Regions from separate parts of the Kocuria sp. CCUG 69068 genome, predicted to be linked through region 1. Evidence: riboswitches for the same ligand, from Rfam matches in the RefSeq annotation. Region 1 holds a riboswitch; each other region holds the start of a gene.
The links. Region 1 has a riboswitch for cyclic di-AMP ahead of CRM73_RS02515 (NlpC/P60 family protein). Riboswitches for the same ligand answer to the same signal wherever they lie in the genome.
Positions count from the first base shown of each region.

Region 2: linked by a shared signal. The riboswitch ahead of CRM73_RS05145 (C40 family peptidase) and the one ahead of CRM73_RS02515 (NlpC/P60 family protein) in region 1 are both predicted to bind cyclic di-AMP.
Region 3: linked by a shared signal. The riboswitch ahead of CRM73_RS16915 (C40 family peptidase) and the one ahead of CRM73_RS02515 (NlpC/P60 family protein) in region 1 are both predicted to bind cyclic di-AMP.

Region 1 is NZ_PDDL01000007.1:26,782-30,047, reverse strand. It holds gene CRM73_RS02520 (TIGR03084 family metal-binding protein) at 1-647, shown strand, start outside; cyclic di-AMP (ydaO/yuaA leader) riboswitch at 1,202-1,388, shown strand; gene CRM73_RS02515 (NlpC/P60 family protein) at 1,394-1,894, shown strand; gene CRM73_RS19870 (ATP-binding protein) at 1,970-3,266, opposite strand, start outside.
Region 2 is NZ_PDDL01000016.1:14,931-18,196, reverse strand. It holds gene CRM73_RS05150 (DUF3105 domain-containing protein) at 1-322, opposite strand, end outside; gene CRM73_RS05145 (C40 family peptidase) at 1,059-1,718, opposite strand; cyclic di-AMP (ydaO/yuaA leader) riboswitch at 1,724-1,914, opposite strand; gene CRM73_RS05140 (hypothetical protein) at 2,460-2,624, opposite strand; gene CRM73_RS19720 (hypothetical protein) at 2,740-2,868, opposite strand; gene CRM73_RS05135 (hypothetical protein) at 2,865-3,143, opposite strand.
Region 3 is NZ_PDDL01000130.1:4,256-7,521, reverse strand. It holds gene CRM73_RS16925 (hypothetical protein) at 1-191, opposite strand, end outside; partial or broken gene CRM73_RS20005 (NUDIX domain-containing protein) at 1-7, shown strand, start outside; gene CRM73_RS16920 (NlpC/P60 family protein) at 323-1,072, opposite strand; gene CRM73_RS16915 (C40 family peptidase) at 1,345-2,010, opposite strand; cyclic di-AMP (ydaO/yuaA leader) riboswitch at 2,016-2,205, opposite strand; gene CRM73_RS16910 (metal-dependent transcriptional regulator) at 2,524-3,210, opposite strand.

The sequences.
Region 1 (3,266 bases):
TCGCCCACCTCACCTGGACGGAGCGGACCGTGCTGACCGCGCTCGAGGAGCCCGAGGCCTTCGCCCGGTTGCGGGAGCGGTTCGCGGCGGAGGCCGACGTCGTCGACCGCGAAGCCGAGCAGAGCGCGGCACGGCCCCCTGCCGAGATCCTGGCGTCCTGGCAGGACAGCCGGCGCCGCGTGCTCGAGCGGCTCGCCGCCGTGCCGGAGGGCGAGCGCATCCCGTGGATCGGCCCGCCCATGCGAGCGCCCATGATGACCAGCGCCCGCATCATGGAGACCTTCGCCCACGGCCAGGACGTCCGCGACGCCCTCGGGGTTCCCCCGGTCGCCTCGCACCGGCTGCGGCACGTCGCCCATCTGGGCGTGGCCACCCGCGACTACGCCTTCCGGCAGCGCCGGCTGGCCCCGCCCGCGGAGCCGTTCCGCGTCGAGCTCACCCACGAGGACGAGACCTGGACCTGGGGATCGGCCGAGGCCGGTCAGCGCGTCCACGGCCCGGCCCTGGACTTCGCGCTGCTCGCCACCCGGCGCCGGCACCGCCAGGACGGGAGCCTCGTCGCGGAGGGCCCCGACGCCGACGCCTGGCTCGACATCGTCCAGGCCTTCGCCGGCCGGCCGGGTCCGGGGCGACCCCCGCTGTCGTAGGCAGGTGAGGATTGGGCACACGTGCGGGAAGGCTCTTCGAGCGCCGCCCCGATGCCAACGTGGCACAGAATGCAGAGCACGCACCCCGGACGCGTCCGTGAAGAAAGTTGGCCCACGGCGAACCATCATCACGAATGCAACGCTTTCTTTTCGTGAATTCTTGACTGGACCCTGAGACGCACTAAAGAAATCGTTCTTTCCGCCCCGTAGAAAAGGGACCGCTTACGTCGACGATCAAAGGTCCCGTCGAGCTTTCCCGGCAAACGGTCGCGCCATGACACGGGTGGCGCCACCCGGACCTCGACTCCAGGGCAGGGCATGCTCGCCCGTCGAGACGACCCGGGCAGAGCCCCAGGTCAAGACTACTTTCGTCTCGAACTGAGCCTCCCCGGAGATCTCCATCGGCGCCCCTCACCGAACCACTTCGCCTGAGTGCGGAGGCGCATTGCCCGGCCGTCACAGAAGCCGAGACACGCCCGTGATCAAAGCGAGACTTTTCCGTTATCTTTCAATTAGTGTTCTCTCCGTGCCGGTCGCCTCACCGATCGGTATCCCCGTGCACATCGCCGAATTCTGCCGGTGCCCGGGGCCCCCAGAACACATCGCTCGGCAGAAGCGGGGGAACCATGAACGGTCCCTCCCCCGGGACCTAGGGGTTAAGTCGTCAGGGCCCCCATCCTGACGACCGGGTGTCTCCCACCCGCATCCGACAGCTCACCTCGCAGGCAAGAGGGAGGACATCACTCATGCCCGTTTTCCAGTCCCGCATGCCCCGCCACCGCGCCCAGAGCTCGTTCCGCCTCGGACGCACCGCGATCCTGACGGTCGCCGGCGGCGCCCTGGCGCTCAGCAGCGTGGCCCCCGCCCAGGCCGCCCCCGCCGCAGCCCCCCAGCAGCTCGTCAGCATCCAGTCCCAGTCCGGCAAGGCCGCGACCATCGCCGCCGCCGCCAAGAACCAGCTCGGCGTGGGCCAGGACTGCACCGCCCTGGTCACCAAGTCCCTGCGCGCGGCCGGGATCAACCACCACGGGTGGCCGGCCTCCTATCTGAAGCTCGGCACCCGGGTCTCCGCCGCCCAGGCCCAGCCCGGCGACCTGGTCTACTACGCCAACGGCGGCATGGGCTTCGCCCACATCGCCGTGTACATCGGCGGCGGCAAGGCCGTCCATGGCGGCTGGAACGGCAACCAGACGGTCATCCAGACCGTCAACGTCGGCTCCGGTCCCGTCTACATCCGAGTGCGCTGACACTCCACGCAGGATGCGGGTGTGCGGTTCCCGTCCCGACGGGAACCGCACACCCGAGTCTCGTTACGGGGCGCCTCAGGACACCGAAAGGCGTCGAACACCTTCAGCCGTGACCCTGTACCGGCGCTTGCGACTGGTGGGAGGAGCCGTAGCCTCGAGCATGCCACGGCCGATGAGCTCGTTGATCCGGCTCAGCGTCCGGCTGTAGGTCCATCCCAGGTGGGCGGCCACCGGTCGCGTGGCATCCAGGCCCTCCGCACCCACAGCACGCAACACGGACTCCAAGTCTTCGTCCAGGACGATCGTCCCGCCGGGTCGAGGCGCCGACCTTTCGGGTGGGCTCGATGGGTCGACATCGGGCCCGGCCACTCGGGAAGACAGCGCGACGTCCGGTGAGAGCTGATACCGGGCATAACGTCTCCCGCCAGAACGCTCGGCCAGCCCCCGGTCCACGAGGTCGGTGAGTGCCGCGGTGGCTTCCCGGCTGTCGAGTCCCCAACTGCGCAACCGCTCGTTGGACACCTCGGTGCCGTGGTGGAGCATCGCCAGGGCCATGTGCTGGGCATCGGTGAGGCCGGTGACGCCCAGGGAGGCGATCCATTCCACGGTGTCGGTGTCGAGAAGGGCATGCCGGGGAACGGTGACCTTGACGTGGCTCAGCGTGGCCTCGAACTCGGGCGGGGTCATGCCTGCAGCGCGCAGCGTCGCCATGATCCGGGGAATGCCCGACCCCCTGTTCTCGCAGACCACCTCGCGCCGGCCCGGGAGTTCGACGTCGGAGAGCAGACGAGCAAGCAGACCGTTGCGCGAGGACGTGATCTCATCCGCGCCGAGCCCCCCGACCTCGACGCCGCCGTAAAGCGAACCCGGGTTCTTGACGACGAGCCGATCTGCATAGAGCTCGATCTGCACTTGGGTCCCCCTGGCCAAGGGCCCGTAGTCCCGGTGCATCAGGGCGTTGACCACGAGCTCGCGCACGGCTTCGAGCGGGTACTCGTATCGGTCCGACCGTCCAGCCCCCTGGATGACGGCGCCACGCAGCATATTGCGCTCCACCGCGGCCACTGCGTCCTGCACCATGACCGGCAGCGGACCGTCGACGGTCTGGTTGTCGAGAAACCGTCGTCCGTCCTGGGTGGTTTCGCCCATGGTGGTTCCCGGCAGCGCCACGAAGGTGACGTTGAGCTGCGGGAAGAACTGCTGCGGGTAGATGCCCAGGCACAGCAGGCCCGCCAGTGACGGAACGAGGTTCTCACCGTCCCGCACCAGTACGCCCAGGCGGGTGAGAGCGACGTCGTCGGACACTCCGGCGAAGGCCCGAGGGGAGCGCTCCCGCACGCGGGTGAGCAGCGCGGAGACCGCTTGGGGGTCG
Region 2 (3,266 bases), on a different contig from region 1:
CCCCGCAGTTGAGCCAGTCACTGGCGTGGTCCCCGCCCACCGGGGGGGACTGCTCGTAGTCCACCGCGGTCTCCACGTGGGAGTTGCCGAGGCCCTCGTAGGTCTGCAGCCCGGCGATCTCGATGTCCTCCCGCGCCTGGGGCGGGGGATCGTTGATCACCGCCACCGTCACCAGGGCCCCGACCGCCGCGACAGCCGTCACCGCGCCCGCGCCCGCCAGGAGCCGCCGCCTGCGGGTGGCCCGGGCATCGGCCGCCCAGTGCTGATCCAGCAGCGCAGCACGTTGCTGCCGCGCCCGCTCCGGGTCCGTACCGCCAGCCATGCGTCCTCCTTGAAAGGCCCAAAAAGGGTCTTGCTCCTCATGAACGGGCAGGACAGTAGCTCACTGCGCTGAGCCTTTCCTGCAAGGCCTTCTTCGGAAGATCGTCCACCATCCACTCCTGGACATGTCGGCGAGTGTGCATCCTCGAGCGCAGGAGAGGCGCGTCCTCGGTGGCTAACGGCGACGACGCAGAAGATCCAGGCCTGGGGCGGGATGTGAGGACCGGGTGCGCACTCCTTGCTGGTCGTTCAAAGAGGACGCACCCGGAGTATGTGATGCCTGAACCGGCTCAGCGTAGGCAAACCTGGACCGGCCCGGAGCCGACGTTGACGCTGTCGAGGACCGCCTGGTGGCCGTTCCGGCCGCCGTGCACGGCCTCGCCGCCGCCGGGATGGACCCCGATGTGGGCGCCCCCGGGGAGCAGTCGACGAGGACATCGGTCTGGGTCTGGACGGTGGAGACGCGGGCGCCGGACTCAAGTGGTCGGCCGGTTAGCCGCGGAAACTGGTTCAGGCCGCGCCCAGCGCATCACTCACCGCCCCAGTGCAGGCCTGATCCCGGACGGTGTCACCGAAACGACCGATGTCCGACGGGGGTGCTTTCGGAGAGGAGCACTCCCGCAGCAGGTGAAGGGCGCAGCAGGTGCGCGTGAGGTAGAGGCGGTCCGGCCCCGGGTGAGAGCGGTCCGGGGATCTGCTGCGGTGACCATGTGGGGCACCGCAGCAGCGAGTCCGGCTCAGCGGTAGGTGTAGTACCCGTCGACGGGCATGGCGTTGACGGAGTGGACGAAGGTGCCCTGGGTCGGGTTCAACGCAGAGACCATCTTGCCGCCACCGATGTAGATGCCGATGTGGTTGCCACCGTTCTGGGACACCAGGTCACCGGGCTGCGGGGTGGCGGTCGGGGTGGCCGCGGCGATCTGCTGGGAGCTGGTGCGGGGGATGTCGATGCCGTTCTGGGCGTAGACCCAGCCGGTGAATCCGGAGCAGTCCCAGGCCCCGAAGGAGGTCCCGCCCCAGACGTAGCCGGTGCCCACACCCTGCATGGCCGTGCCCACGATGCCGCCGGCGGCCGGGGCGAGTTCGGTGGTGGCGGTGGACTGCGGGCTCACGCTCGAGGTGGCGGCGCTCTGCTGCGGGGCCGGGGCCTGGTCGGCGGGGGCGGCGGGCTGCGCGGCGACCGGGGCCTGGTAGGTGTAGGAGGCCAGATCGGCCATCGCCGAGGCCGGAGCCGCATAGGAGGACCCGGAGGCGGCGGGGATCTCGGCGTAGGCCTGGGCCGGAGCGATGGAGCCCACCAGTGCTGCGCCGGCGGCGGCGACGACGGTGGTGGTGCGCACGGCGCGCGAGGAGGTCTCGGCGCGGTGGCGGGCAGTGTTCTGCGTGAAAAGCGACATGGGTGGATTCCTCCCTTTGCCTACGAGGTGAGCTGTCGGATGCGGGTGGGAGACACCCGGCCGCAGAACGCACGCGCTCTGCACGGCTTAACCCCAAGGCCCCGGTACACCGGGACCGGTAATGGTTCCCCCGCTTCTGCCAAGCGATTTCTCTTCAGGAACCCCGGGCACCGGCAGAACTCGGCGATGTGCCACGGGGGCGCCAAGAAGATCAGCTCTCGGCACGCGGAGGACGATACAGGGCCCACCCCCTAATGTCACGTTTTGGTCACGGCCGCTGATCGGGTGGTCGCCTTGGTTGCCGAGGGTGCTCAGCACCGTGTTCCCGACCCAGCGGAGCTTCGTTTCGAGCGGGAACGTCAGGGTGTTCACCGTTAGCGGGGGCGTGGCCGGGGAGAGTCCCTGGTGGGCCCGAAGATGCACACCCTCGGCACGCCTGCGGCGGCCTGTCAGCACTGGGAGACCGCCGGTGGCTGCGGTGGGCGGTTTACGCGCGTAGGGTAAGAAAAGCGATCGAGGCTCTCGGGCGGTGGCTTCGGAGAATATCGGGAGGATAAATTCAGCGCGCACTCATATCTGCCGTAATCCGCCATCCGCCATCCGAACGAAGCACATTTCTTCATCGAATCTTCATGCCTTCAGCGTGTAGAGGAAGAACGGGCACGCTCAAGGGCAGGACAGGAATCGATGTGTTCGCCGGCAGGTGATTCGACTGCATGGCCTTAGGGGCACGCCCGGGGGTCAGTGTTCAGACGGCATCGACACGGCCGCCTCCAAGACGTTGATTCCGTTTGCGGCAACGGGAAATCCGGAGGATGCTTCGTCTGCTGCTTCCTCGATACTGCCGGTATATCCGGGCAGGACCAGGGCGCACCCCAGGACGAGGGCGGTGCTGGTGCGCTTCACAGGGGGCCTCCAACCGGCGGGGCGAGCGGGCAACGGCATCGGCCGCTCGAGACGCCAACAAGATATCCGCCTCGCCGTGGCGACGCCTGCCATGCCCTTGCGAAATGACCGCCTCCTACCCGAGGGGGTGGTCGTTGCGGTCCATCTGCCAGTCGGCCAGGTCCACGGAGACCGCCGCGGCGGCGCCGGCCCACAGAGAGAAGTCGAGCCATTTCCCGCTGAGCTGGAACCGGTCGTCGCTCACGGTCGGTCCTGCCCGGCGGGCCCGCCTTGGCCGAGCGGGACGGTGTCCTTCCAGAAGCCCTGGGCGCGGAGGAACCTCTCGAGGTTCTCGCGGTGGTCGGGGCACGCCAGCCAGCTCTTGCGGTGGTGTGGGGTGTGGATGCGCGGGTTGTTCCAGCGGATCCGCCACGCAGCGTCCGCGCCGCAGCCCTTGCGGGAGCACTGCAAGTTGTCGGGTCCGGCCGGTGGTGCCGCGGATCCGTGCGGGGACAGCGATCTGAGCCGGTCGGTCTCCACGGCGGTCGTGCTCCTCAGGGTACTCGGGCAGGCTCACCGGACAGCCCCGCGTCAGGCTCAGGCCGCGCCGCGGCGCCGGGAGGTGTCGTCCTCGACAGTAGCGGAGGAAGCCGGGTTCCCGCT
Region 3 (3,266 bases), on a different contig from region 1:
CCGGTGATCAGGCCGAGCACGATCCCGATGCCCCCGAACACCGAGAGCCACATCGCGGCGTGCCCCACGAACGCGGCGACGACGAAGCCGGCCACGATGCCTGGCACGGCGCCGCCGATCATGCCGTAGGCCATGTAGGCGTACTCGCGGTCCAGGCTCGTGCGGGCGTTGCGGCTGTAGTCGGTGGACATGGGGCCAGTCTATCGGCCGCCGCCGGGGCGCCGGGGTGGCCGGCGCGGTGGGCGCCGGGATGACAGCGGGTGCGCGGTTCCCGTCTGGCCGACCAGGAACCGCGCACCCGAAGCGGTGCTCTCGCGTGCGGTCAGCGCACGCGGACGTAGACGGGGCCGGAGCCCACGTTGACGCTGTCGATGACGGTCGTGCCGCCGTTCCAGCCGCCGTGGACGGCCTTGCCGCCACCGATGTAGACGCCGATGTGGGCCGCACCCATGCCGCCGTCGGCGTAGTAGACGAGGTCGCCCGGCTGCGCCTGGCCGGCGGAGACCTGCGTGCCGAGGCTCAGGTAGGAGGCCGGCCAGCCGTGGTGGTTGATGCCGGCGGCGCGCAGCGCGTTGGTGACGAGCGCGGTGCAGTCCTGGCCCACGCCGAGCTGGCCCATGGCGGCGGAGGAGATGGTCGCGCCCTTGCCGGAGGCCGAGCTCTGCGGGGTGACGGTGCGCTGGGCGGCCGGAGCGGCCTGCACGGCCGGCTTCGGGGCGGGCGCGGCGGCGGGCTTCGGGGCCGGAGCGGCCACGGCGGGAGCCGCGACGACCGGGGTCTCGACCTTCTGCCGCTCGGCCTTCTTCTCGACCTTCTTCTCGGACTTCCGGTCGGACTCGACCTTCTGCACGTGGGCGACGGGCTCGAGGGACACGGCGGGCGCCGCGGCGGGGGTGGCCGCGGCCACGGCGGACAGCGGGGCGTCGGCGGAGGCGTCCTGGGCCGGAGCGGCCTGCACGGAGACGGTGGTGGCGAGGGCCAGCCCGGAGAAGGCGGCCACGGCGGCCACGGTGCGGGCCTTGCCGGAGAAGAGCGAGCCGATGCCGTTCGAGGAGGTCAGATCACGGGTCATGAGGAGTTCAGACGACTTTCTTTCGGAGCCGGGCCTGCCGGAGGGCGCGGGTGACAGCACGGATCGCCCCGGGCAGTGCGCGGGGTGGGCCGGTGTCCGGCAGGGGTGCGTTCCGGGATCGGGAACGACGGCCGGCGAGCGGAGGAGGGGGCGCCGTCCGGTCGGACAGCAGGCACCGCCGGGAACCGGGAGAGCGGTTCTCGGCGTGCGGGGTGGGGGGGTGATCGGGTGCCGCCCGCGACGAGCGGGGTCGTCGCGGGCGGCGGACCGGATCAGAAGGTGTAGTAGCCGTCCAGCTGCATGGCGTTGACGGAGTGGACCTGGGTGCCCTGGGTCGGGTTGAGGGCGGAGATCATCTTGCCGCCGCCGATGTAGATGCCCACGTGGGCGCCGCCGTTCTGCGAGACGAGGTCACCGGGCTGCGGGTTGGCGGTGGGGGTGCCCGCCGCGAACTGGGACCAGGTGGTCCGGGGCAGGTCGATGCCGTTCTGGGCGAAGACCCACTGGGTGAAGCCGGAGCAGTCCCAGGCGCCGTAGGCGGTGCCGCCGTAGACGTAGCCCGCACCCTGCGCGGACATCGCGGTGCCCACGACGCCGCCGGCGGCCGGGGCGATCTCGGTGGTGGCGGTGGACTGCGGGGTGACGCTCGAGGTGGCGGCGGTCTGCTGCGGGGCCGGGGCCGGGGCCTCGTAGGCGGGAGCGGCGGGCTGCGCGGCGACCGGGGCCTGGTAGGTGTACGAGGAGTACTCGGCCAGCGAGGCGGAGGCCGGGGCCGAGTAGGCCGCGCCGGTCTCGACGGGAGCCTGGGCGAAGGCCTGGGCCGGGGCGACGGAGCCGATCATCGCGGCGCCGGCAGCGGCGGCGATGGTGGTGTTGCGCACGACGTGCGAGGTGGTCTCGGCACGGTGGCGGGCAGCGTTCAGCGTGAAAAGCGACATGGTTGAGTTCCTCCCTTTGCCTACGAGGTGAGCTGTCGGATTCGGGTGGGAGACACCCGGCCGCAGAACGCACGCGCTCTGACGACTTAACCCCAAGGACCCGGATCACCGGGACCGAAAGTGGTTCCCCCGCTTCTGCCAAGCAGTTTCTGTGTAGAGGCCACGGGCACCGGCAGAATTCGGCGATGTGCTCCGAGGGCGCCGATCCGACCAGTGATCGGCACGCGTTGAACAGTACATGACAGATTACGGAAGTGTCACGTTTTGATCACGACAGATAACAGCCGGACAACGCTGCGGGTCTCAATGAGTAGCTATTGAGAGGAAAGGTCGAATCAATTCGCACCTGTGACGAGCTGTGCAGTGTCTTCGAGCGCCCTGGGAATCCGCCTGTCACCAGGGAAGCCGCGCCTCCGGGGTCCGGCTCGGGCCGGACTGGCCGAAAGTGGCTTGTGAACGTCCCCACACCCGGGAAGAACCGTTCGCCGCCCCGCTCCGGGAGACGGCGGCGCCTCAGGGAGCGAGGACGCGGATGGCCGCGGCGGTGCGCAGGTCGATCTCCGCGGACCGCCCCGTGGCCGCCACCTCGATGCGCACGATCTGACCGTCCACCCGGGCCGTGACCTCCGCCCCGGTGAGCACTCCCACGTCGCTCAGCACGCCCAGGAGGTCCGCGTCCGCCTGGACCACCTCCGGCAGCAGCGCCACGGTGTGCGACCCGTCCGGGTCGTGGCGGGCGGCGTCGAGCAGGGAGGGGTGCGCCGCTGCGGGGCTCTCTTCGACCCCGAGGGCGGCCAGACCGGGGATCGGCGTGCCGTACGGCGAGTACCGGGGGCTGTGCAGCAGGTCCACGAGCCGCCGCTCGACCTGCTCGCTCATCACGTGCTCCCACCGGCACGCCTCGTCGTGCACCTGGGCGAGGTCCAAGCCGATGACGTCGGCGAGCAGCCGCTCCGCCAGCCGGTGCTTGCGCATCACCTGCACCGCACGCTCACGGCCGGCAGGGGTGAGCAGCAGCGACCGGTCCTGGCCCACCGTCAGCAGCCCGTCCCGCTCCATCCTGGACACCGTCTGCGAGACCGTGGGCCCGGAGTGGTCGAGGCGCTCGACGATCCGCGCCCGCATCGGCGTGATCCCCTCCTCCTCGAGCTCGAGGACGGTCCGCAGGTACATCTCCGTGGTGTCGATCAGGTCGCTCATGCCTCAGTCATCCTTCGTCCGGCCGTCCCGGCCCGGGGATCCCGCCCGGTCCGGTC